2 regions of the Oxobacter pfennigii genome follow, and region 1 is predicted to be linked to the other one. Evidence: a T-box and tRNA genes for the amino acid it is inferred to sense, from the RefSeq annotation. Region 1 holds a T-box; the other holds one or more tRNA genes.
The links. The T-box of region 1 lies ahead of aspS (aspartate--tRNA ligase). A T-box ahead of a tRNA ligase gene usually reads a tRNA of that ligase, here a tRNA-Asp.

Region 1 (6,815 bases):
TCTTTTAAGCTTATCAAAGGGAAGCTCAGGGAGTGAAGCCTTTATCTCATCTATCTTAGCTTGCGGTACTTCAAAGCGAATGATGTCCGGGTCGGGGAAATAACGGTAATCATCGGAGTTTTCCTTTTCACGCATAGGAGAGATAGTATCAGTTACATCATCGTATCTCATAGTGTCCTGGGTGATTGTTCCGCCGGCATCCAGTATGTCTGTCTGCCTCTCGATTTCAGCATACATTGCCTTTTGAATGAAGTTTAAAGAGTTGATATTTTTAGTTTCCGTCCTGGTACCGAATTCATTTGAGCCGAATTTGCGCAGGGATACGTTAACGTCGCAGCGCATGGAGCCTTCCTGCATCTTGCAGTCGGAAATACCTACATAGCGCATTATAAGCTGCAGCTTTTCGGCGTATTCCTTTGCTTCCTCCGGGGAGGATATATCCGGTTCGGATACTATTTCAATTAAAGGGACGCCGCCGCGGTTGTAGTCAATGTAGGTGTAGCCGTCTTCATGAATAAGCTTTCCGGCATCTTCTTCAATGTGGATACGGGTGATGCCGATTCTCTTGCCGCTGTCCAATATTATGTAGCCATTTTCGCAAAGAGGCTCGTCATATTGTGAAATCTGATATGCCTTGGGCAAATCAGGATAAACGTAATTCTTTCTGTCCATGTGGGATATGGTATTGACTTTGCAGTTTACCGCCAGGCCTGCTCTGACTGCATACTCCACAACTTTTTTGTTTAAAACGGGAAGTGAACCCGGCTGGCCTGTGCAAACGGGGCAGCAGTGAGTGTTAGGGTCGCCGCCAAAGGCAGTGGTGCAATTGCAGAATATCTTTGTATCGGTGTTAAGCTCAATATGAGTTTCAATTCCGCATACTACTTCGTAGCTCATATTCTGACACCTCCTTCAAAATTGCCTGCCCAGTCTTTTGAGTTTTGTTCATAGAAATATGCCATGTTCAGTACCTTTGCATCGTCAAATCTTTTACCCATAATCTGCATTCCAATGGGCAAGCCCTTTTTATCAATTCCGCAGGGAACGGAAATGGAGGGTATGCCTGCAATGTTAATTGGTACTGTGCAGATGTCGGATAAGTACATTTCAACGGAGCTTAACCCTTTAAAATTAAGAACCGGAGCCGTTGTGGGCGCAATGGGCGCTATAAGTATATCGCATTTTTCATAAGTTTCATCAAATTCACGTCTTATTTCTTCCCTGATGACGCAGGCCTTCTTATAATAAGCGTCATAATAACCGCTGGATAATACATAGGTGCCCAGCATTATGCGGCGCTTAACTTCAGCGCCGAAGCCTTCGCTCCTGGTCTTGTAAATCATATCATCAATGCTGTCGTAGCTGCCGGTTCTGTGGCCGTAGCGGATTCCGTCATAACGGCCAAGGTTTGAGGAGGCTTCGGCACAGGCAATGATATAGTAAACAGGAAGGGCGGATTTTAGCGCCGGAAGCTTGATATCTACTATTTCGGCTCCGTTTTTTTCAAAGAGTTTAACAGCGTCAAAAATTTGTGTTTTCATATCAGGGTCGATGCCGTCAAAGAATTCTTCGGCTATGCCTATTTTCACGCCCTTTATATCTCTATCTAAATAATCAAGTATATTGCCGTAATCAAATGCTTTGCTTGTTTGATCACGCCTGTCAAACCCCTTTATGGCGTCAAACACAATGGCTGCATCCTTTACGCTGTAGGTTAAGGGGCCAATCTGGTCAAGGGAGCTTCCGTAAGCTATAAGGCCGTAGCGGGAAACGGAACCGTAGGTTGGTTTTAATCCTACAATACCGCAGTAGGCTGCAGGCTGCCGCACAGAGCCGCCGGTGTCGGAGCCTAAGGCATAGGCTGCCATATTAGCTGTCACAGCCGCTGCAGCGCCGCCGGAAGATCCGCCGGTTACATGGCCGGTGTTTCTGGGATTAAAGGGAGCGCCGTAACAGCTGGATTCCGAGGTACTGCCCATGGCAAATTCGTCCATATTTGCCTTACCTAAAAGCACGGCGCCTTTTTCTTTTAGTTTTTCCCATACCGTTGCATCGTAATATGGCTTAAAGCCCTTCAATACGTTGGAACAGCAGGTAGTTAAAAGTCCGTCGGTGCATATATTATCCTTCATAACCATTGGAATTCCGCAAAGGGTGTCGGCATTGCCTTCCTTCAGCATTTCATCCGCTGCTTCGGCATGCTCTAATGCTGCTTCAAAGGTAGTATGAACGATAGCGTTATATTTAGGATTGGCTTCCTCGACTGCCTTTATATATTCGCTTGTTAGTTCAACAGAAGATACCTCGCCGCTGTGAAGTTTTTTTGAAAGTTCAGATATTATCTCTCTCATTTTTTACTCCTCTTTAAGCTGAAGAAACCGTCTTTATCTTCAACATTGGATACTATTTTTTCATTGGGAAGTGAAGGCATAACTATATCTTCACGGAGGTTTTCGAAGTTAACAAGCTCGGTGCCTACGCTTCGTATTTCCGATGTGCCGCCTTCCACCGACTGGTTTATGGTATCTGCAAATGCTATGATTTCGTCAAATTCACCTGCAAATTTTTCAAGTTCCTCTTCGGAAAAATACAGCCTTGCAAGTTTAGACAGCTTTTCTATTTCCGTTTTGGTTACAGTCATTTTTCTAACCTCCTCATCCTTAATTCCTTATTCTTATATGAACTTCACGCAGCTGTTTTTCAGTGACTTCCGCCGGTGCACCGCAAAGCAAGTCCTGGGCGGTGCCGCTCATAGGGAATGCTATAACCTCGCGTATGTTTTCTTCATTCCTTAAAAGCATTATCATTCTGTCGACGCCGGGGGCCATACCTGCGTGGGGCGGAGCGCCAAACTGGAAGGCGTTATATAATGCTCCGAATTTATTTCTTAATGTTTCTTCATCGTAGCCTGCTATTTCAAAGGCTTTTACCATAATATCAAGGTCATGGTTTCTCACAGCTCCCGAGGATAATTCAATGCCGTTGCATACTATGTCATACTGGTATGCCAGTATATCCAAGGGGTCTTTTGAATTTAATGCTTCCAGGCCGCCCTGGGGCATGGAGAAGGGGTTGTGAGTAAAGCCTATTTTTCCTGTTTCCTCATCCGTTTCATACATGGGGAAATCATTTACATAGCAAAAACGGTAGGCATTTTTCTCACATATATCAAGGCGCTGTCCCAGTTCATTTCTTATCTGGCCTGCGTATTTGTTGGCCAAATCCTCCTTATCGGCAATGAAGAATATTACATCGCCGGACACCAATCTGGCACGGTCGGCAAGCTCGCCCTTTAAATCCTCGGGAATAAATTTATCAATTGGTCCCTTATAGGACATATCTTCTTTTATTTCAAGATAACCCAAACCGCCCATACCTATCTCCTTAGCAAATTCCAGCATTTTTTCGTGGAAGCCCTTTGACATGTCGGCATGAACCTTTATGGCTCTTACGGTCTTATTATGGAAGGGCTTGAAGGTGCATTTCTGGAAAAGGTCGGTTACGTCTATAATCCTAAGTGGATTTCTAAGATCCGGCTTATCTGTTCCGAATTCCAGCATTGCCTGCCTGTAGCCGATAACAGGATAGGGTGCATCCGTCACTTCAAAACCCTCCGGTGCGAATTTTTTGAAGGTTTCTGTTAAAACCTCTTCACCGGCGCGGAATACATCTTCCTGGGTGGCAAAACTCATTTCAAAGTCCAGCTGATAAAATTCTCCCGGTGAACGGTCAGCCCTGGCATCCTCATCGCGAAAACAAGGGGCAATCTGAAAGTATTTATCTATGCCCGACACCATTAAAAGCTGTTTGTACTGCTGGGGTGCCTGAGGCAGAGCATAAAATTTGCCCTTGTATTTTCTTGAAGGTACAATGTAGTCACGGGCGCCTTCAGGAGATGAAGCGGACAAAATGGGAGTCTGTATTTCCATAAAGCCCATGCCCTCCATCTTTTGCCTTAAAAAGCTTATAACCTGGGAACGAAAAAGCAAATTATCTTTGACTTTTTTGTTTCTTAGGTCCAGATAACGGTATTTTAAGCGCACATCCTCCCGGATTTCCTTTGAGCTTGCGACTTCAAAGGGAAGGTCTTTATATACCTTTCCAAGGACAGTGATTGCTTTTGCTTCCAATTCTATAGTGCCGGAAGGAATTTTAGGATTGTAGGTTTCTTCGTCACGGCGTTCAATAACGCCTTCTATTGATAGGCATTCTTCCTTTTTAATTCCCTTTAGAAGCTCGGTATCTCTCAATACCACTTGCATAACTCCGTACATATCACGAAGGTCTATAAAGGATACGCCGCCGTGGTCGCGGATGTTTTCCACCCAGCCGGCAATTTTCATTTTCGAACCTATATCATTTTCACTGATTTTATCCATGGTCTTTGAGCGATACATATCTGACATTTTAATTCTCTCCCTTTCAGCATTGTATATACAAATTAAAAAGCTGCCCGGCCTGAAATATAAAAATTCAGGGCGAACAGCTGTAAAAGTCCGTGGTACCACCTGATTTACTGCAAAAATTGCAGTCGCTCTAGTGTTGCCGGTTTAACGTCCGGCTTACGGCGCACCTACTCATCGTATGACTTTCAGATTGCGGCTTTTAAGTGTTATTCGCATAAATTCACTTTGCAGGGTTCTCACTGTCTCCTGCTCACTGGAAACGATAATTTACGCTACTTCTCTTCGTCATCGCTTTGCAAAATATTATAATACAGTTGAAATTGATTTGTCAATTTATTTATTTTACCCCAAATTTATGTGATATATTAATATGATACATTCTTGACACATAATTGTAAAAAACATACAATAAAAGTAAATATTAGTTATAACTAAATTATTTCATCAATATAATAATACTAATCTGAGTTCCTCAAAACAAGCTTCGCATCTAATAAAACGTGTGCGCCGTTTTAATAACCTGAGTCAACATCCTGCGATTCAGGTCCTATATCATAATATGAATTGGCCAATTTCTTTTATGGTATAAAATAAATCCTTTCAAAATTAAATTCTAGTCATGACTATATCAAAAGCTGAGTTATAAAAAAATAGGAGGTAAAGAAATGGCAAAGTTGAGTAATTCTCAAATCAATGCCTATGGTTTTTATGGATTTGCTACCAGTGTAGGTATAGCTGTACCGACTTCTTATCTTACGATTTTTATGACAGAAAATCTGCTTTATAGCGCAGCTCTCATGGGAACGACGTTACTGGTGGCTCGTACCATTGACTTTATAGTCGGCTTAATTTCAGGCGGAATTATCCAAAAAGCAAACATGAAATGGGGCAAATACCGCTCCTGGCTTATTTTGCTTCGTTTTGTGGTTTACGCAGGCTGTGTAATACAGTTTATAGATACTTCTGCATTTTCAACGGTGCCTAAAATGATAATTACCATTATAGGCTACTGCATGCTGCATAACTCCATGAACTTTATTGCAACATCCCAATACGGCATTCTCTCTGTCATGGCAGGAAGCGATATGGAAGACAGATCCAGGCTTGCCATAAGAGGCGCCCAGGCTATGGCTGCGGCAATGATCATATCCTCTGCCGCCACTCTTCCTTTCATACAGTTTCTGACTCCTTATGTAGGCGGCTCAAACGCATATACGATAGTTGCCGCCCTATTTGGAACATTGTTCATTGTCGGAAATATGGCGTTGTGCAAGACGGCAGCACCATATGACATGCAACAGCCAAAGGATGCGGTATCAGCTATGCCTTCCGTAAAAATAAAGGATTTAGTAGAATCCGTTTCAACAAATAAGCAGCTTCTCGTATACATTTCCGCAAGCTCTCTGCAATTTATCGGTGCCATGTCCATGATGGGTATAGCGGCATATTATTATATGTACGTTTTAGGAAATTTCCTTTTAATGTCCCTTGCCATGACCATAACAACGGCATTCGGCCTAGTTTCCAGCATAATAGGACCTAAGATAGGTACTAAGCTAGGTAAGAAAAAAGCCATGATCGTCGGTCTTTTAATCAGTACTGTCGGAAGCTTGTGTATAACATTGTTTGCAAGGACTTCACTTGTTGTATATATTATATTCTCCTGTATCAACTCCATAGCCATGTATATATACTCAGGATTTGGTCCCAACTACGTTTTGGATGCAGGCGAATACGGTTACTACAAGACAGGTAAGGATTACCGCGCCATGGCAACAGGACTCTTTTCGATGCCTATCAAGATAGGCTTCGCATTGGGCGGTGCCGTATCCAGCTATGGTCTTGCATTTATCGGATATCAGACGGGAATGACAGTTACACCTGAGTTTGTAAACAGCTTCATGTGGATCTTCGGCGGAACACCCGCACTGTTCTATATTGCAGCAGCACTTTTGATGCAGTTTGGCTATACCATAACCGATGAGGACGCAGCCAAATACGCTGCGGCAAATGCGGAAAAGTTGGCTCAGGCCGCAGGCCATCAAAATTAATAGTATTTGTATATAAGCAATAATAAGAACCCCATCCGCAATAGCAATCATAGATTGCCGGCGGGCCCCGGCAACCCTGTTACTTAGTAAAGAGGCAGTGAAGATTTAAATCATCACTGCCTCTTTTTAATATGGTAAAATATTAAAAAGGGGGTGCAGGCATGATTGCAGTACTATCACCGGCAAAAACCATAAATATGAAAAAGAAAGTCAATACAGGTAATTTTTCAATACCTCCTAAGCCCCCTAATTAGTTTGGACAAAATACGAACCATTAGCTAGAATAAAATCAGAAGCTTAAGGGGGCATATTCAAATGAAAGGTAATGCATATTCACATGAGTTTAAGGAGCAGATAC
Region 2 (17,254 bases), on a different contig from region 1:
TGGGATATCATAAAGGCTCAGGAAGTAAATCTGGCTATTCTCGATGTAATGATGCCCATGCTGGATGGCTTTAACCTATTGAGAAAAATCCGTGAAAAAAGCACCATTCCCGTCATCTTCCTGACGGCAAGAGCCGATGATATGGACAAGCTCCTGGGGCTGGGAATGGGTGCGGACGACTATCTGGTAAAGCCCTTTTCCATGAAAGAGCTTATTGCACGGGTGGCAGCACAGCTGAGAAGAAGTAATGAATATACTCTTTCAAAACAGCAGGAGAACAATGTAATAGAATATGGAAGGCTGCGTATTGATAAGGAGGGCTGCTGTGTCTATAAGGACGGCAATCCCATAGGGTTAAACGCCAAGGAATACAAGCTGCTTCTGTATATGGCGGAGAACCCCGAAAGGGTTTTCACAAAAAAACAGCTTTACCATGCGGTATGGGACGAAGACCTTTATTATGATGATAATACCATAATGGTACATATCAGCCATATACGAAATAAAATCGAGATAAACCCACAGGAGCCGGAGTACATAAAAACAATCCGGGGGATTGGCTATAAATTTCATACAGGTGAAACAAGATGAGAAGAAGGCTGTCCAATGAGTTTTTTATGAATTATTTGATGGTATTTCTATTATCACTTCTTGCTGCTGTTTTTGCTTTCCTTATTCTTAACTTTGCAGATAATATCATTTCAAAAACCCTTGTAAAAAACATATACACAGCAAACTCCATTATGCAGTACGACTACGCTAAAATAGACGCATCACCCGTTATTCAAAACAGTGGAGGGATACAGATTATTGATAAAGAGTACCGGGTGGTATATTCCCAAGGCATGGACACCATTAAAAAACAGCAGCTTACAGCCGCTGAGTTCACGGACTTTTTAACAAACAGCAAGAGCAAGGGCATACCTTATAATTACGATATAGCCTTTAATCCTAAGGGAGAATTCTGGCTGGTTGTAACCTTTCCCACGTCAATAAGGCTGGACTTTTCCATTGTATATAACCGGGAAGCTGTGTCTAAGGACATGAAAAATGTGGCGGCTGCTTTTACTCTCGTCTTCCTGTTCTATCTTTTTTTACTTGCCGTTTTTGCCGCTGTTTACTCCAGAGTGACTGCGGTGCAAATCACAAAGCCGCTGCGAAAGCTCATTGAAGGCACAAGACTCCTTAAGGAAGGGGATTATTCCGCCAGAATTGACCTGCGCCTTAAAAACGAATTTGCCGAGCTGCAGGATACCTTTAACGACATGGCGGAAAGAATCGGGCGGGAGATGGCCTTAAGGAAACAGTCCGAGGAGGACCGGCGGAAACTGATTTTGGATATTTCCCACGACCTTAAAAATCCTCTGGCAAGCATTTCAGGCTATGCCGAGCTTTGCATGGAAAATAAGAACCTCACATTAAAGGAGCAGGGCGATTATCTGAAAATTATTCATAACAATAGCCAGAGAGTAAACAAGCTTCTCATGGAGCTGTTTGAGCTGTCAAGGCTTGAAAGCCCCCAATTTTCTATTAAACCTGTCAGGACTGACATATGCGAGTACCTCCGTCAGACATTAGGCGAGCTTTTGCCTTACTTTGAGCAGGCAGGATTTAATTATGCCTTTGATATTCCCGATGAAGCTTGCTATGCAATGGTGGATACGGTGCAGATGAGCCGTGTTTTTCATAACCTTTCGGATAATGCCATCCGGTATAATCCTGAAGGAACTGTAGTTTCTGTAAGCTTATCCAAGGGGTCAGAAGAAATTACCATAGTTTTTGAAGATGATGGAATCGGTATTCCTTCTAATGTATCTGAAAACATTTTCAAGCCTTTTGTAAGGGCGGATGATTCCCGTAACTCCAAGACCGGCGGAACGGGACTGGGGCTTTCCATTGCACAGAAAATTGTGGAAGCCCACGGCGGAAGCCTGACTCTGCGGCCCGATACCAAAGGCTGTTCCTTTAAAATTACAATTGCTGCGATTTAAGGTAGATTTAAGATAGAAATAAGCTGAATTTCAGGTTCATTTGTTACCATGATAATGAACTGAAATTCAGCTTATTTTTTTAAAGGAGTGTGGATATTATGGCGGCGCCAAATTCTCAATTGAGGGAACCTCATCTTTGTGAAATATTTATGACATGGCTGGTCTTTCGTGTTTTTGGAAGAAGCGTTTACAGGGACTTTGCCGGAAGCCTGCCTCTCACCGGCAAGGAAACCGTTCTGGATTTCGGCTGCGGAATGGGAACGGTAGCTTATTTTGTGGCAGAGAGATTACCGGAGGTGAAGCTGACCTGCGTGGACATATCGGAAAGATGGCTGGTTGCTTGTAAAAGGACCCTCAAAAACTATCAAAATGTGTCCTTTTTGCGAGGGGATATTGCCCTTTTGCCGCTTACAGACTTAAGTTTCGATATTATCTACAGCCATTTTGTTTTGCATGACATAGAGGATAGTGAGCTTAAAAGAGTTGTGCCGGTACTTGCAAGGCTCATGAAAGAAAAGGGAAAGTTCATCTTCCGGGAGCCTATGAAGGACATGGAAAAAATACGCTTTATTCAAAGTCTCATGGAGGGCAGCAACCTTTGTAGGGAGAGCAGCCGTATTACCGACATTCCGGCCATGGGCAACGCCCTAGAAAACGTATATAAAAAGGTTTAAGAGAGTTTAAGGAGGATAATAAAATGTTACAGATAATGATTTTTGCAGGGCTTATGTTTATTAATATGGCAGCTGGGATTTTCACATTGGTGCTGGGAATGCTTGGTTTAAAAAACCTCATAAGTAGAACACCAAACAACAGGTTGGTTAACCGCCTGAAAAATTCCGCCGTTTTTTTTATGATTTTATCGTTTGTAAGTCTTGGATTTGTATTTTATACGCAGTTTGCCGCAGGTACTCCTGCAATAAGAGACGAAAAGGGAAGCATCATTAAGGACAGCATTGCAGAAATGAGGAGGATAGAAATTAACGGCAGAAAACAATGGATCAGCATAAGGGGCCATAATAAAAATAACCCGGTGATATTATTTTTAGCCGGAGGCCCCGGCGGAACCCAGATGGCTGCGGTACGGCACGATCTTAAGGAGCTTGAGAAGTACTTTGTTGTGGTAAACTGGGACCAGCCCGGCTCGGGGAAGTCCTATTACGCGGAAAAAGTTTCTGATATCACCCCAAAGACGTATATCGAGGATGGATATGTACTGACGAATTACCTTAGGGAAACCTTTGAACAGCAAAAGATTTTCCTTGTAGGCGAGTCATGGGGCAGTGCCCTTGGTATTTTCCTGATTGACCGCTATCCCAACGCCTATCATGCATTTGTAGGAACGGGGCAGATGGTTGATTTCAAAGAGACGGAACGCATAGATTACCAGAAGGCCATGGAGCTCGCCAAAGCGGCAAAGGATACGGATATTATAAGGAAGCTGGAGCAAAACGGCATACCGCCTTATTACGGAGATGATGTAACCTGGAAAAGCGCTGTTTATATCAACTATCTGAGCGCATATATGTCTTCCGATACCAGGATTCACAACGCAGGCTACAATACCTTCCGGGATATTTTTTCCAGCGAATACGGGTTGATTGATAAGATGAACTATATCAGGGGAATTATAAAAACCTTCAATCATGTGTACCAGCAGCTATACGGCATTGATTTGAGAAAAGACTATGTAAGCTTAAAGGTCCCGGTCTACTTCTTTGAAGGAAGGTATGATATAAACGCCCCCCTGTCACTGGTGGAAGAGTATGTAAATACAATTGATGCCCCTGCAAAGCAAATCGTCTGGTTCGAACATTCAGGCCATAATCCCTGGATAAATGAAAGCGGCAAATTTGTGGAGGAGCTAAAAAAGCTCCTGCCCCGCTGATACCGGCTGCATAACTATCTTATAAGGAGTGTGGGGTATGAAAAGACAAAGTATTTTTACAGTTATACTTTTGTTTGTACTTGCCCTGCACCTTACTGTCTGCGGTAAGGTACAGGGTGTGATAACTGAAGAAGGGGACGAAAATGCGTATTCCATCGAGTTCAGTAAACTGAATACGGAAAAAACACATGAACTTTTGCCGGGGAAAAACTATAAGCTTCAGGTGGAGATAACCCATAAAGGAGGCAATATTAAGCTGGCCATTGAAGGAGAGAAAGGGTATAGGGCTTATACAGGCAACAACCTTACATCATGTATTTTCACGGTAGGAGTTCCTGAATCCGGAAAATACACCGTTACTGTTGGGGGAGAGAATGCCGGCGGAAAGGTAAGAGTATTTGCCATATGTGAATAAAAAGATAATTAAAGGAACAATATATATCAAATTCCCGTCAATAAATAAAAAAAAGATTACAGGAGATATGATTATGAAAAGAATATTAGCTTTATTGATATGTATGATGATGTTTATATCAACTGCGGGATGTGATAAGAAGGGAATGACAGGGGATACCGTAACATTTACAGGTATCATAGAAGAAATTTATGACAATTCCATATTGGTGTCCGTAGTTGAAGATGTGGAATTTGACAAGGCAAGAGTGCAATTTGCATCTGATTTGAAGATTCCCTTTAATTTGATTGTAGGGCAGCAGGTAAAAATAACTATACTCCCCGAAATAAGAGAAAGCTATCCCGTGCAGGTAACGGCTGTGGCTATCGAACTTGATGCGGAGCCTGCCGCACCTGACCCTGCGAAGGCTGATTACAGCGTATCCTTTTACAGGGCTGACAGCTACAAGGATAACGGGTTTGACTTTATAGCATCCAAGGCAAATAACTCAGGATCTTTGGCAATAAGCAGCAGAAAGCATATTCCGGTGATATCCGTGGAAGACAAAGCTTCCCTGGAAGAGTTCGTGAAGGGAGCAAGGGAATATTTTCAGGTAGATACTGCATATGGTGATTCTGAGGCTTTTGCAGGTATCCTTGATAAATATGATGATGAATACTTTGAAAAAAACTACCTGCTCATCCTTTATACACAGGAGCCCAGCGGTTCCATACGCCATAAAATAAAGGATACCTCAATTGACGGAGATACTCTGACCGTTATTGTTGAAGCCATAGTCCCCGAAATGGGTACTGCTGATATGGCAGACTGGTTTATGGTATTGGAGTTTAATAAGGAAGAAATAAAAGGCTGCGAAAAATTCGATGCCTATTATGAATCCAAATAATATTTATAATATTTTTCTATTTATATTCAGCGGGCTGTCAGCCCGTTTATTTTTATTGCTTGTAAGCTTGGACCTTTGTTCCGGAGGAAGCTTTAGGAGCTTGAAAAAAATAATTATAGCAATCTGCTGTATATATCATTTTATAGAAGAAACGATGATGAAGTTTAACAAAATATAATAAATTTAACCAAAAGTTAAATTATATTTGAAATTATGCTAATACTGAGAAGGAATGAAGGCTATTGTGTCGAATATAGAGTTAGAAATTGTCAAAAGTTCTAAAGAGGTGTATGAGATATGTTGAATAATGTAAAAATTAGATCGAAGCTATTGCTGCTTTCTGTTCCTTTGATGGTTATGATTATAGCAGTAGGTGCTATCGGATACTATTTTAATTCCAAGGCAAACGCCCAGGTGGGGGAGATGTATTCCAAAAGACTTGTACCTATATCATGGCTCACGGATATGGAAATCCATGTAAGAGCAAATGAGGCCAGCCTTCTAAAAATAATTACATACAACAATACATCGAATATGGTTGATTTAAATGATGTTTCTGAAGACATAAGCTCTAGGCAATCAAAAATGGAGAGTCTCATAGCCCAGTATCAGTGGGTGGCACAGACCGATTCGGAAAAAGAAATCTTAGAAAGAATAAAGTCGTTTTCATCAATAAACAAGCAAAACTTAGAGAGAATTATAAATCTGGTCAAAAATAATGAATTAGATCAGGCAAAATCCCTTTTTAACTCCTATATACCCATTGCAGAATCCTTTTATCAGGACATATTCAGCTTGAATCAATACTATGTCAATGATGCCGGCAGTGTCTACCATCAGAATGAAACCGACAACAAGGCATCCAGCATGAGCATGCTCATAGTAATTGCGGCGGCTTTGATATTTGCAATAATAGTTACCTTCATTATGTACAAAGCCATAGTACCATCATTGGTTAACATGATAAACTACTGCGGTGTTTTAGCAAAAGGAGACTTCAGCAATAAGATACCAGCCAAGTTCACAAAGTTCAAAGATGAGACCGGGAGGCTTACTGCGGCGGTTTATACAATGCAAAATTCCATAAAGGATATGATAATTGCCGTAAAAGAAAGCTCTGTAAATATCGACGGACAATCTGAGAACCTTTCCGCCATATCCCAGCAGATGTCATCATCGGCGGAAAACATAACCCTTGCAATACAGGATATTGCAAAGGGTACAGGCTCACAGGCATCGGATTTGGTAAATGTAGTTGAAATATTAAACGGATTCGGCGCAAAGCTGGATAATATAGTCAAGCTTATTATAGATGTAGACAGCAATTCAAAAGGTATCAACACCATGGCAAACGAAAGCAATGACAACATGAGAAGCTTATCAAGCTCCGTTAAACAGATGAACGGTACCTTCAAAGTATTCATGGAAAAGATATCGGGACTTGGACAAAGTGTAACTCAGATCAACGAGATTACAAACCTTATTAACAGTATCGCAGAGCAGACAAACCTTTTGGCATTAAATGCATCCATAGAAGCTGCCCGTGCCGGAGAAGCAGGAAGGGGCTTTGCCGTAGTAGCCGATGAAATAAGAAAATTAGCAGAACAGGTTAAAAAGTCTTCAGATAATATCAACCATTTGATTGGTGATATATCCAAGGATACAAAGCAGATGATAAAAACCACGGAAATCATGGATGAGGAGTTAGACAGCCAGATATCGGTAATAGATGTGGCAATGAATTCTTTTGAAAGAATAATACATGCGGTAGGCGCCATTGTACCTAAGATAGCAAATATAAATAACCTGGCTGAAAACATAAATAAAGAGAAAAATACAATATTGGAAGGTGTAGAAGGAGTATCTGCAATTGCAGAGGAAGTATCGGCATCCTCGGAAGAAATAGCCGCGTCCTCACAGGAGATGAGCGCGTCTACCCAGGAGGTAGCATCAGCGGCACAATCCTTAAGCGGCCTGACCAAGGACATGATGGAACAGGTAAATAAATTCAAATTAAAATAAAAATCCGTTATCATATATGGCAATCAAAGATTGTCAGTAGGTTCCGGGAACCTTGTTAATAAGACGAGGGTTAAAAGCCCTCGAAATTGTGCCATTGAATATAGCTTTGTTATATTCAATGGCATTCTTCATTTTTGGGACTTTTATTTAAATTCCCATGAAAGTAATTGTGTTTTATTTAACAAATTACATTATTATCCATGTATAATAAACCGGAGAAAAACGCTAAAAAACCAAGCTAATTTAAAGTTTTCTTAACAAAGTAATAAAATATTACAATATATAGAGCTTTTTCTTGGTACAAAATATATTAAGTGCATGCTATAATATTAAAGTATTTAACAATACATATTTAAAAAAGGAAGTTTAGGAGGAATTGTCATGAAATTTAAGTCAATTGTATTAACTGTTACTTTAGCAGCAACTTTACTTGCGGGTTGCGGATCAAAACCCGCGGAAAACAAGCCTGCTGAAACAACTCCATCACCAACTCAGGCAGCAGAACCTACAAAAACAGCAGACGTTGTAACAACTGCTTCAATAGTGGACAACGCAGATGCATTCGTAAAGGCAATCAGCAAAGATGGTACCTGGATAATTGCTACTCTTAATGATTTAAAAATTGACCAGGAACTAGTTTTAGACGGAGAATTCAAAAACGGTAAAAAAGACGCTAACGGAAACGATGCTATTCAACGTAAAATCGGTCTTTACACTCAGGATGATGACCACAACGTAACAGCAAGATTCACTTTAACAGCTCCAAAATTAACAATCAACAGCCCGGAAGCTAGAATTCAGAGCGGTACATTCGTCGGAGATGTTTATGTAGCAGCTAAGAACTTCCAGTTAGTAGATGCTAAAATAGAAGGAAACCTTTACTTTACAACTGAAGAAGCACAGTCAACATTCAAAATGGATGACAAGAGCTCAGTTACAGGCGTAAAAGAATTAAAGAAATAAGAAATAAATGATATAAAAAAATCAGCACCTTTAAGGAGGTGCTGATTTTTTATATGACAGAATTATTTTTTTTAAGGCCTTTATATATTCGATAGGCAAAGATAGAAGTGATGCTGCCTAAAACTAAAAGTAAAACAATACTTGCTATCAAGGACTCCTTTGAAGAGTTGGCCTGAACATTTGCCAGGCTCTGGCCCGCCTCTTCAAGGTTTTTTGAAGTAAGGTGCAATAGAGTCATCTGGGATGCATTTATGGCAAAATGGGAAGTAATTGAAGCAAATATTGAATTTGCAGCATCCACGAGATAAACAAAAATGAAACCTAATACAAAGGCATATAGTCCCTGCTGAATATTAAGATGAAGCACGGCAAACAAAAGGCCGTTAATGCATGCAGCAATCCACAACTTTTTTCCCCTGTAGCCTGACAGTACAATGCCTCTCATACAAAACTCTTCAAAGAGGGCGGGAAAAAGGGCTGTCAGCATCAGTAAAAAGGGAAAAGATACGCTGCTGTTTATTTCAGCCGTAAAATTTACAAGATAATTGGGGAAGAAAAGGCTTCCTAAGCCCGAAATACCCATAATAAGAGGCTGTATTAAAAATGTTATGGCAAGTACCCTTAATATATCGGGCAGGCTCATAAGTTCCAGACGCAAGGTTTTTCTTACCGGATCTTTTGTTATTAAAAAATATACTATTACGGGAAGCAAAAGAAAACCAAACTGGGATATGAGTAGCGAGGATACTATATCAAGGTTAAAATTTAAATAATGGCCTAAGAGTGCTATCAATATACTTCCGAATATATGAATCGGCACTAATAAAATTGCGAAAAAAGTAGCTTTAAAAGTGGCGGATGTGTTTAACTTGCTCAATAAAATCCCTTCTTTCTGCAGGTTATTAAAATTGCATATATCCATTTTAAACTATTATATGCATTTAAACAATTTTGCATTTTTCTTTTGATGCCCCTCCAAAACCAGATGCTTGTCCGAATAAGTACAAAGAGCAGCACAAGTAAGCAGTTTTTTATAGGATATCCTGTAATAATACTTAAGACACAATTATTTGGAGGTAAAAATGAAGAGAAAATTATCGCTACTATTAACGGCAGTCTTTTTGTCAACATCGGTATTTAATGGAGCATCAGCAGCAGAAAGCGGTACTTTAAAGGCTGCCGCAGGCATAACTCCGGATAGCATGATATATCCGGTGGAGAGGGCTGCGGAAGATATACATTTAGCTTTGATTAGTGACTTAGTTAAAGAAGCGCAGCTTCTTACAGGCATTGCAGGAGAAAGACTTGCAGAAGCTCAGGTAATGATAGAAAAAGGCAATGCAGAAAAGGCAGAGCAAGTGACAAAGGATTATATAGAAACAATGAACAAGATAAACCAAACAGTTCAGACAGCAGTAGATGAAGCAAGCCAGGAAGATGCGGCACAGGCTGAGGCAGCTGAAAAAACAGGAACAGAAGTTGCTGCAGCAAACACTGCAGAGACTGATGACACTGCTTCACAAAATACCTCAGCAGATAATGGAGCAGCCGAGAATACTTCGGCTGGCAGCACGGCAGCAGAAACTACTGCAGCTTCTGACGTAACAACAGCTAAGGCAGAAACTCCGACAGTTACCCCTGCTGAGGATAAAAATGAAACGCTTAATGAAATACTGGATGCAATCCTTGAAAAGAACATAGAGCTTCAGAAGAACAGCATTGACGTTTTGGCATCGGTTTTAGAAAAGCTTCCCGAAAACGCAAAGACAGAAATCACAATGATTCTTGTAAAGCAATCAATACAGACTGAAGCCGTAAAGGAATTCGTCGCTAAGAAAAAAGAATACATCGAAGCTAAAAAGGAAGTGGCAGAATCATTATTGAACTTGAGTCAGGCTTCAAAGTCCGGTGATGAGGCTTTGGTTGAAGCAGCACAGCTATCCTATGAAGCAGCTACGATAACCCTGGGGAACTCCTTGATTGCAAAGAATGAGTCATGGAATGCAAAGAAGGATATCAAAGACAAGATTGAGGCTAAAATCGAAGAAATCAACATTAAAATAACCGATATGGAATCCAGTGAATCAGAAGAGATAACAGCCGATGCTGAAACTCCTGCAGGAGAGGATTCAACGGAGGAAACAGCGAAAAATACTGAAGAATCAGTTGAAGAAGCTGAATTAAAAGCAGAAAATATCAAAGTAATCATAATCAGTTTGCAGGAAGAAGTAAGGAAGAAATTATGCGACCAGCGTAAAGCAGATTATGAAAAATGGATGGCTAAATACAGCAAAGGCAATAAATTATATGAATATCAGAAGGAACAGTTAGGACGGTGGGTGAATCCATATGTTGCCGGTTATATGCCGATGATGCAGATACCGCAGTTCAATCCATACGTATATAACCCATATGCGGCCTCAAACATTGTACAGCCGGATAACACGGATGTGACAGCTGCCGAAGATGATAAAGAAAAAGTAAAAGCTCCCGACCTTAAGGTCGATATAATAGTAAAGGATGAAAAGCTGGCTAAGAAATCAACCGATAAGAAAAATCAGCAGTACGGTAACTGGGTGGCTCCATATAACCCATGGATTACGCCGGCATCAAAGCCTGAATCAAAGACAGAAGATAATAAAAAGTCTAACACTCCTGATTTGGGAGTAAATGTAATAGTAAAAGATGAAAAGTCGGCTAAGAAATCAACTGATAAAAGCAATCAGCAGTACGGAAATTTGGGAACGCAGTACAACCCGTGGGCTGTGCCAACCCCAAAGGCCGAAAATAAGAAGGAAGACGCCAGAGGCAAAGACAGCAAAGCTGACACAGTCTCAGCTCAGAGCAAATCAGTGAAGAATTCCTACGGCCAGCAAGGCTTTGGTTACGGAACGGGAGGCAATGGCAGGAACAGTTGGAAGTAAGATAGTTTAAGAGCTTTGATTAAATAAGTGGGGACACCTCTCCGTCAGGAGAAGTGTCCCTTTCGATTGTCTCTTTTAAGTTTTTTGCCCTGCTTTTTTAAAGCTGAAAAGATATTGATACAGCGCAAAGAGGGCTGCAAACACTGTTATATACATGAATATAAGGCCTAAGGGTCTATTGATAAATTCCAGTGTAAGCACAGAAATGTAAAAAAACACTGTAGCCATTTTGCCGTGGGAGGCTGCCGAAACATAAGTACCTTTTTTCAATAATATAAGGCCGCCTATAACCATAAGTCCCTCTTTTATACCTATTATAAAAGGAACCCAAAAAGGGATAATATCCTTGATAGTAAGGCTTATGAGCACAGTCAAAGCCATCAGCTTATCCGCAAGGGGATCAAGTAAGGTGCCCCATTTTGTCACCATATTGAATTTCCGGGCTATGTATCCGTCCAGTATATCCGTAAAGCCGGCAAATATAAAAATCATGGAAGAAATAAAAGCTGCATTGGGTAAATCAGAAAAAAAGACAAATAAAAAAACGGGAACCAGTATGAAACGCAATGTTGTAAGTAAATTAGGAATATTCATGGTATATTCACCCCGTTATATAACTTCTTAAAAAAATTTTAGCAAAAGGTATATCAAAATACAACTTAATGTTAAAACAGGCATAGTTTAAGATTAGGAAAATTAATCTTTACAGTGTATTAATGCTATAATTCTTATTTGTGATGTTAATATTTTACCCAGTTAATTAAAAAGAAGACATAGTAAATACAGGCATATAAGGTAAAAAACTTGACAATTCAGTGAAATAATTATCAAAATAACCGGGTTTATGTTCAGAAATAAGCGAATATTATTATGACAATATATAATAATATTCGTATTTCGAGTTGACTATGCAATACAGTTCTGCTAATATATATAAGGGCCAGTGTGCTCTTTTTATGGTTTTAGAAGCAGCTTTAATATATGGAGGGAGTTTCTTAAAACTTTGGAAATAATACAGAATGTATGATTTATGAATCATGCAAAACGTAATGCTTCGAAAGGTCTGGAGGTATGGATATGAAATCTGAAATTATAATAGTAGGAGCAGGAGCAAGCGGCGTTTTTTCCGCCTATGAATTGGTTAAGATAAATCCTGAGGCAAAGATTACCGTCATAGAAAAAGGCCATGTACTTGATATGAGAAGGTGCCCCATAGATAATGTGAAGGTAAAATCCTGCATACACTGCAGCGTGTGCAGCATTGTAAACGGTTTTGGAGGAGCCGGCAGTTTATCTGACGGCAAATACAACATAACAAACCATTTTGGCGGAGATTTGCACAAATATGTAGGAGGCAAGGAAGCCTTAGACCTTATGGATTATGTGGATGAAGTTCTTTGCAGCATGGGCGGTGCCGGTGCAAAGCTGTATTCGACGGCCAGCACCGATTTAAAAACCAAGGCTTTAAAATACGACCTGCACTTACTTGACGCCAAGGTAAGGCATTTTGGTACCGACAGGAATGTGATAATCCTTACCAATATGTATAACTATCTTAAAGACAAGGTAAACTTTGTATTTAACTGCGAAGTTTCAGATATAGAGAAAATAGATAATGAGTTTATAGTTAAGACTAAAAATGGCGAATATTATGGCGAGAATTTAATTTTGGCCACCGGCCGTTCAGGTTCAAAGTGGATATCAAAAATTTGCGATAAATTAGGAATAAAGACAGAGAGAAACAGGGTGGACATAGGAGTCCGGGTTGAGCTTCCGGCAGAGGTTTTTGAGCACATAACCCAGGATGTTTATGAAAGCAAAATAGTTTATAGGACAGAAAAATATAACGATCTGGTAAGAACTTTTTGCATGAATCCCCATGGCGTGGTGGTCTCGGAAAATACCAACGGTATTGTAACAGTTAACGGCCACAGCTATTCCGATGAAAGTCTGCATACACAAAACACCAATTTTGCGCTTTTGGTATCCAACAGCTTCACGGAGCCTTTCAAGAACAGCAATGAATATGGTGAATCCATAGCAAAATTAAGCAATATGCTGGGCGGCGGAGTGCTGGTGCAGAGGTTCGGAGATTTGGTCAAGGGCCGCAGAACCAATGATAGAAGGATGGAAAAGAGCTTTACAAAGCCTACTTTAAGTGCTACGCCGGGAGATTTGAGCCTGGTTATACCAAAAAGGCAGCTGGATAATATAATTGAAATGATTTATGCATTGGATAAGATAGCTCCGGGTACGGCAAATGAAGATACATTATTATATGGAGTGGAAGTTAAATTTTATAACTCCAGGGTGGAAGTGGATAACAACTTAGAAACCGACATCAAAGGCTTATATATATTGGGAGACAGTTCGGGAGTGACCCACTCGCTGTCTCAAGCTTCGGCAAGCGGTGTTTATGTAGGCAGGATATTGGCCGACAAGTTAAAAAATAAAATTTTGGGTTAAGATGAAAAAGCAAAGGAGTGGCGCAAATGTCAGGAACAGTAGTTATAGGTGCTCAATGGGGCGATGAAGGAAAGGGAAAAATAACGGATTATCTTGCAGAGCATGCACAGGTGGTTGTAAGATACCAGGGCGGTAATAACGCCGGCCATACGGTGGAAACGGGGGGAAGGCAGTATAAGCTTCACCTTATACCATCGGGAGTATTGTACCCTGAAACTTTAAACATCATAGGAGACGGAGTTATAATAGACCCCCAGGCTCTTTTTGAAGAAATCGAATATCTGGAGAATTTGGGAGTCAAGGTGGATAATCTCTGCATAAGCGACAGGGCTCATATTATAATGCCTTATCACAAGGTATTGGACGGCCTTGCTGAAGAAGGCAGGGGAGATTCAGACATAGGTACCACTAAAAAAGGTATCGGTCCTTGCTATACGGATAAATTCGAAAGAACCGGAATTAGGGTCTGCGACTTTTTAAATAAAGATACCTTCGTCAAGCTGGCAGGGGATAATATAGATTTTAAAAACGCTATTATAACCAAAATATACAATGAAAAGGCATTAAACAAGCAGCAGATAATAGATGAATACCTGATTTTTGCTGACAGAATGAGGCCTTATGTAAAGGATACCACCGATGTCCTTCACAATGAGATTAAAAAGGGCAGCAAGGTATTGTTCGAAGGCGCCCAGGGCACTCTGCTTGATATAGATTACGGAACTTATCCTTACGTTACATCCTCCCACCCAATATCCGGGGGAGTGTGTGTAGGCGCAGGGGTAGGACCTAAGGCCATTGACAAAGTGGTAGGCGTGTGCAAGGCATACACCACAAGGGTAGGAAAGGGTCCCTTTCCAACAGAATTATTCGATGAAATAGGCGACGGAATAAGGGAAAAGGGCAAGGAATACGGCACTACTACAGGAAGAGCAAGGAGATGCGGCTGGCTGGATTTAGTCATATTGAAATATGCAACCAGGCTTTCCAGCATCACAGACATTGCCGTAACTAAAATAGATACCCTTGCAGGACTTAAAAAGATTAAGGTGTGCGTAGGATATGAGCTCGACGGCAAGGTAATTGATTACTTTCCTGCAAGCCTAGAGATACTTGCTAAATGCAAACCGGTATATGAAGAATTCGACGGTTGGGATGAATCCATTGAGAATGCCAGAAGCTATGATGACCTTCCGGAAAATGCAAAGAAGTATTTAAAGAGAATAGAAGAATTTGCAGAGACTAAGATATCGATAGTTTCCGTAGGACCGGGAAGAGACCATACAATAACTGTATAGATATAAGGCGGCCGATGTGCCGCCTTTAATAATATATTATAACCGTAGATTTTCACTGGGTTAAGGGTTTTTATATACCAAAAAGTGCCATAAGAAAAAGTTAATTTAATGTGTTGACAGCAATGATAATTTCTTGTATTATATAAAAGTGCCTTGACGAAGGAAGCAATAAATAAGTCATGGCCCCTTGGTCAAGCGGTTAAGACACCGCCCTTTCACGGCGGTAACAGGGGTTCGAGTCCCCTAGGGGTCACCACATATGGGAGCATAGCTCAGCTGGGAGAGCATCTGCCTTACAAGCAGAGGGTCATAGGTTCGAGCCCTATTGTTCCCACCATATGCGGCCTAGTAGCTCAGTTGGTTAGAGTGCCGGCCTGTCACGCCGGAGGTCGAGGGTTCGAGCCCCTTCTGGGTCGCCAATTATTGCTGGCTTAGCTCAATTGGCAGAGCAGCTGACTTGTAATCAGCAGGTTGAAGGTTCAATTCCTTTAGCCAGCTCCAAATTGTAAATAAAATAAACAGCTCATGTGAGCTGTTTATTTTATTTTTGCCTTCCTTCTCTTAAGTTCCGCAGTCTTGAATCTTATATCCTCTCCGTAAAACTTATATACCGAGAAATGGCCGAAAATTCTTGAGGTTATGCGCTCTGCATATGTATTATATATGTTATCCAGGGAAAAATTCGTGGATATCAAGGTCTTTTTGCCTGATAAAAGCCTTTTGTTTATTATATTGTAAAGCTCCATTTGTGTAAATTCCGTTATGTATTCGGTACCTAAATCATCTATTATAAGTAAATCGCATTCATATATATTGTCTACCTTATCCTTTGCAAGCTCATTGCTAGAGTCAAACATGCCTGTCTTTAATATCTCCATAAGGTTTGAAGCCGTCTGGTACACAACAAGCTTCCCTTTATCGATCAAATCCTTTGCTATGCAGCTTGAAAGAAAAGTTTTGCCAAGGCCTGATTTACCATAAAAAAAGAGATTTTCATCGTTTTTGTCAAAGTCCTGAACGAAGTTTATACAGGCCGCAAATATTCGCTCCATGTTCTTTCTTGGAGTAAGGGGCTCATCCTCAAATCTGTTCTGGGAGTAGTAATCAAATACAAAGGTTTCAAAATTCTCTTTGGGAAGAAGGCTCTTTAAATTTGACTGATCATACAATACATTTATTATCCTCTGCTTCAAGCAGCGGCACTTCTCCGAACCTTTATAGCCAGTATCCTGGCATTCATTACATTCAAAAATCGGTGAATCATAATTCATGGAAAGATTGTTCTGCGACAGTAGCTCCCCTTTTTCCATCTTTAAATCTATGGTTTTTTGCTTTAAATTTTCTAAAAGCACATCAATTGGCGCATCCTTTTTAAAAATGCTCCGGGCAATTTCTATTCCCACCATGGAGAGCTCGTTGTCTATTGCCTGGATGCGGGGGATTTTTTTATAAATATCCTGCTTTCTAAGCTTTGCAGCTTCCTCAGCATAAGCCCTTTTTTTATCGTAATCATTGAATATTTCGGTTATGTATTTATTATTCATCAGGCGTCACCTCTTCTATGCCCAAGAGTTTCTTTTCCAATTCCTTTATATCATATGAGCGCTGATCGTAGCTGTTAAAGGTATTTACAGGAGCTTTGAACTTCATGTTTTTGGACTTCTTCTTGGAATCCGCAGTCTCAACCTCTCTTAAGGTCTTTATTCCCTGCTTTGACCAGTTGGAAAGTATACCGTCTATATAGCTGAAATTAGGCTCATTTATTCTCAATGAGCAAATTTTGCAGGCCTCCAAAACCAGCTCTAGGCTGAAGTTCCAGTTGCTGAACCATTTATCTAAGAATTCTTCCTGGGGCTTCATCAAATCGTGCTCCTTGAGGCCTAAAAAGTCTAAAATCAGGCGGTACTTATTATATTTTTCTTCGTGCTGAGTTATGTATTTTTGGGCGTCTTCAACAGATGCTATATTGGCATCGTGCCAGGCTATGGCCACTTTCTCAAAATACCTGGAATCCACTTTCTTTTTGGATTTGCAGTATTCAATTAAGAGCGTTATCACCTCGGGAGAAAATGAATAATCATCCAGCCAGCTCAAATACATGGAAATTTCCTTGGCAGACATGGTGCGCCCTAAGGACTTTTCAATATTTTGAAACATATCCTTTATTTTTGCATTGTCCATTCTTGAACGTATGTCCTCGGGTGAATAAGTTGCTGCCATACTTACGGATGATTTATTGCTATAGAATACGTCATAAATATTTAAAAACTCAATCTGTAATTCCCCGGAGGATTTTTTGATATTAACCAGGCCCTTTGATTCCCAGTATTCCCAGGCCTTAATTATATCGCTTTCCAAAAGCTCAAGCTTTTGGGATATGAAGTCGCCGGATACCTTATTT

Region 2: it has a tRNA-Asp gene. The T-box ahead of aspS (aspartate--tRNA ligase) is inferred to sense a tRNA for this amino acid. The anticodon was not compared.

Annotation. Positions count from the first base shown of each region.
Region 1 is NZ_LKET01000031.1:4-6,818, reverse strand. It holds gene gatB (Asp-tRNA(Asn)/Glu-tRNA(Gln) amidotransferase subunit GatB) at 1-897, opposite strand, end outside; gene gatA (Asp-tRNA(Asn)/Glu-tRNA(Gln) amidotransferase subunit GatA) at 894-2,351, opposite strand; gene gatC (Asp-tRNA(Asn)/Glu-tRNA(Gln) amidotransferase subunit GatC) at 2,348-2,641, opposite strand; gene aspS (aspartate--tRNA ligase) at 2,661-4,406, opposite strand; T-box leader at 4,472-4,704, opposite strand; gene OXPF_RS09900 (MFS transporter) at 5,072-6,457, shown strand.
Region 2 is NZ_LKET01000051.1:155,388-172,641, reverse strand. It holds gene OXPF_RS18015 (response regulator transcription factor) at 1-591, shown strand, start outside; gene OXPF_RS18010 (HAMP domain-containing sensor histidine kinase) at 588-1,991, shown strand; gene OXPF_RS18005 (class I SAM-dependent methyltransferase) at 2,090-2,665, shown strand; gene OXPF_RS18000 (alpha/beta fold hydrolase) at 2,689-3,879, shown strand; gene OXPF_RS17995 (hypothetical protein) at 3,917-4,294, shown strand; gene OXPF_RS17990 (hypothetical protein) at 4,368-5,180, shown strand; gene OXPF_RS17980 (methyl-accepting chemotaxis protein) at 5,478-7,202, shown strand; gene OXPF_RS17975 (hypothetical protein) at 7,584-8,165, shown strand; gene OXPF_RS17970 (CPBP family intramembrane glutamic endopeptidase) at 8,215-9,042, opposite strand; gene OXPF_RS17965 (DUF5667 domain-containing protein) at 9,248-11,089, shown strand; gene pgsA (CDP-diacylglycerol--glycerol-3-phosphate 3-phosphatidyltransferase) at 11,165-11,683, opposite strand; gene OXPF_RS17955 (NAD(P)/FAD-dependent oxidoreductase) at 12,167-13,555, shown strand; gene OXPF_RS17950 (adenylosuccinate synthase) at 13,582-14,853, shown strand; tRNA gene OXPF_RS17945 (tRNA-Glu) at 15,035-15,109, shown strand; tRNA gene OXPF_RS17940 (tRNA-Val) at 15,115-15,190, shown strand; tRNA gene OXPF_RS17935 (tRNA-Asp) at 15,196-15,272, shown strand; tRNA gene OXPF_RS17930 (tRNA-Thr) at 15,279-15,354, shown strand; gene OXPF_RS17925 (ATP-binding protein) at 15,390-16,397, opposite strand; gene OXPF_RS17920 (DnaD domain protein) at 16,390-17,254, opposite strand, start outside.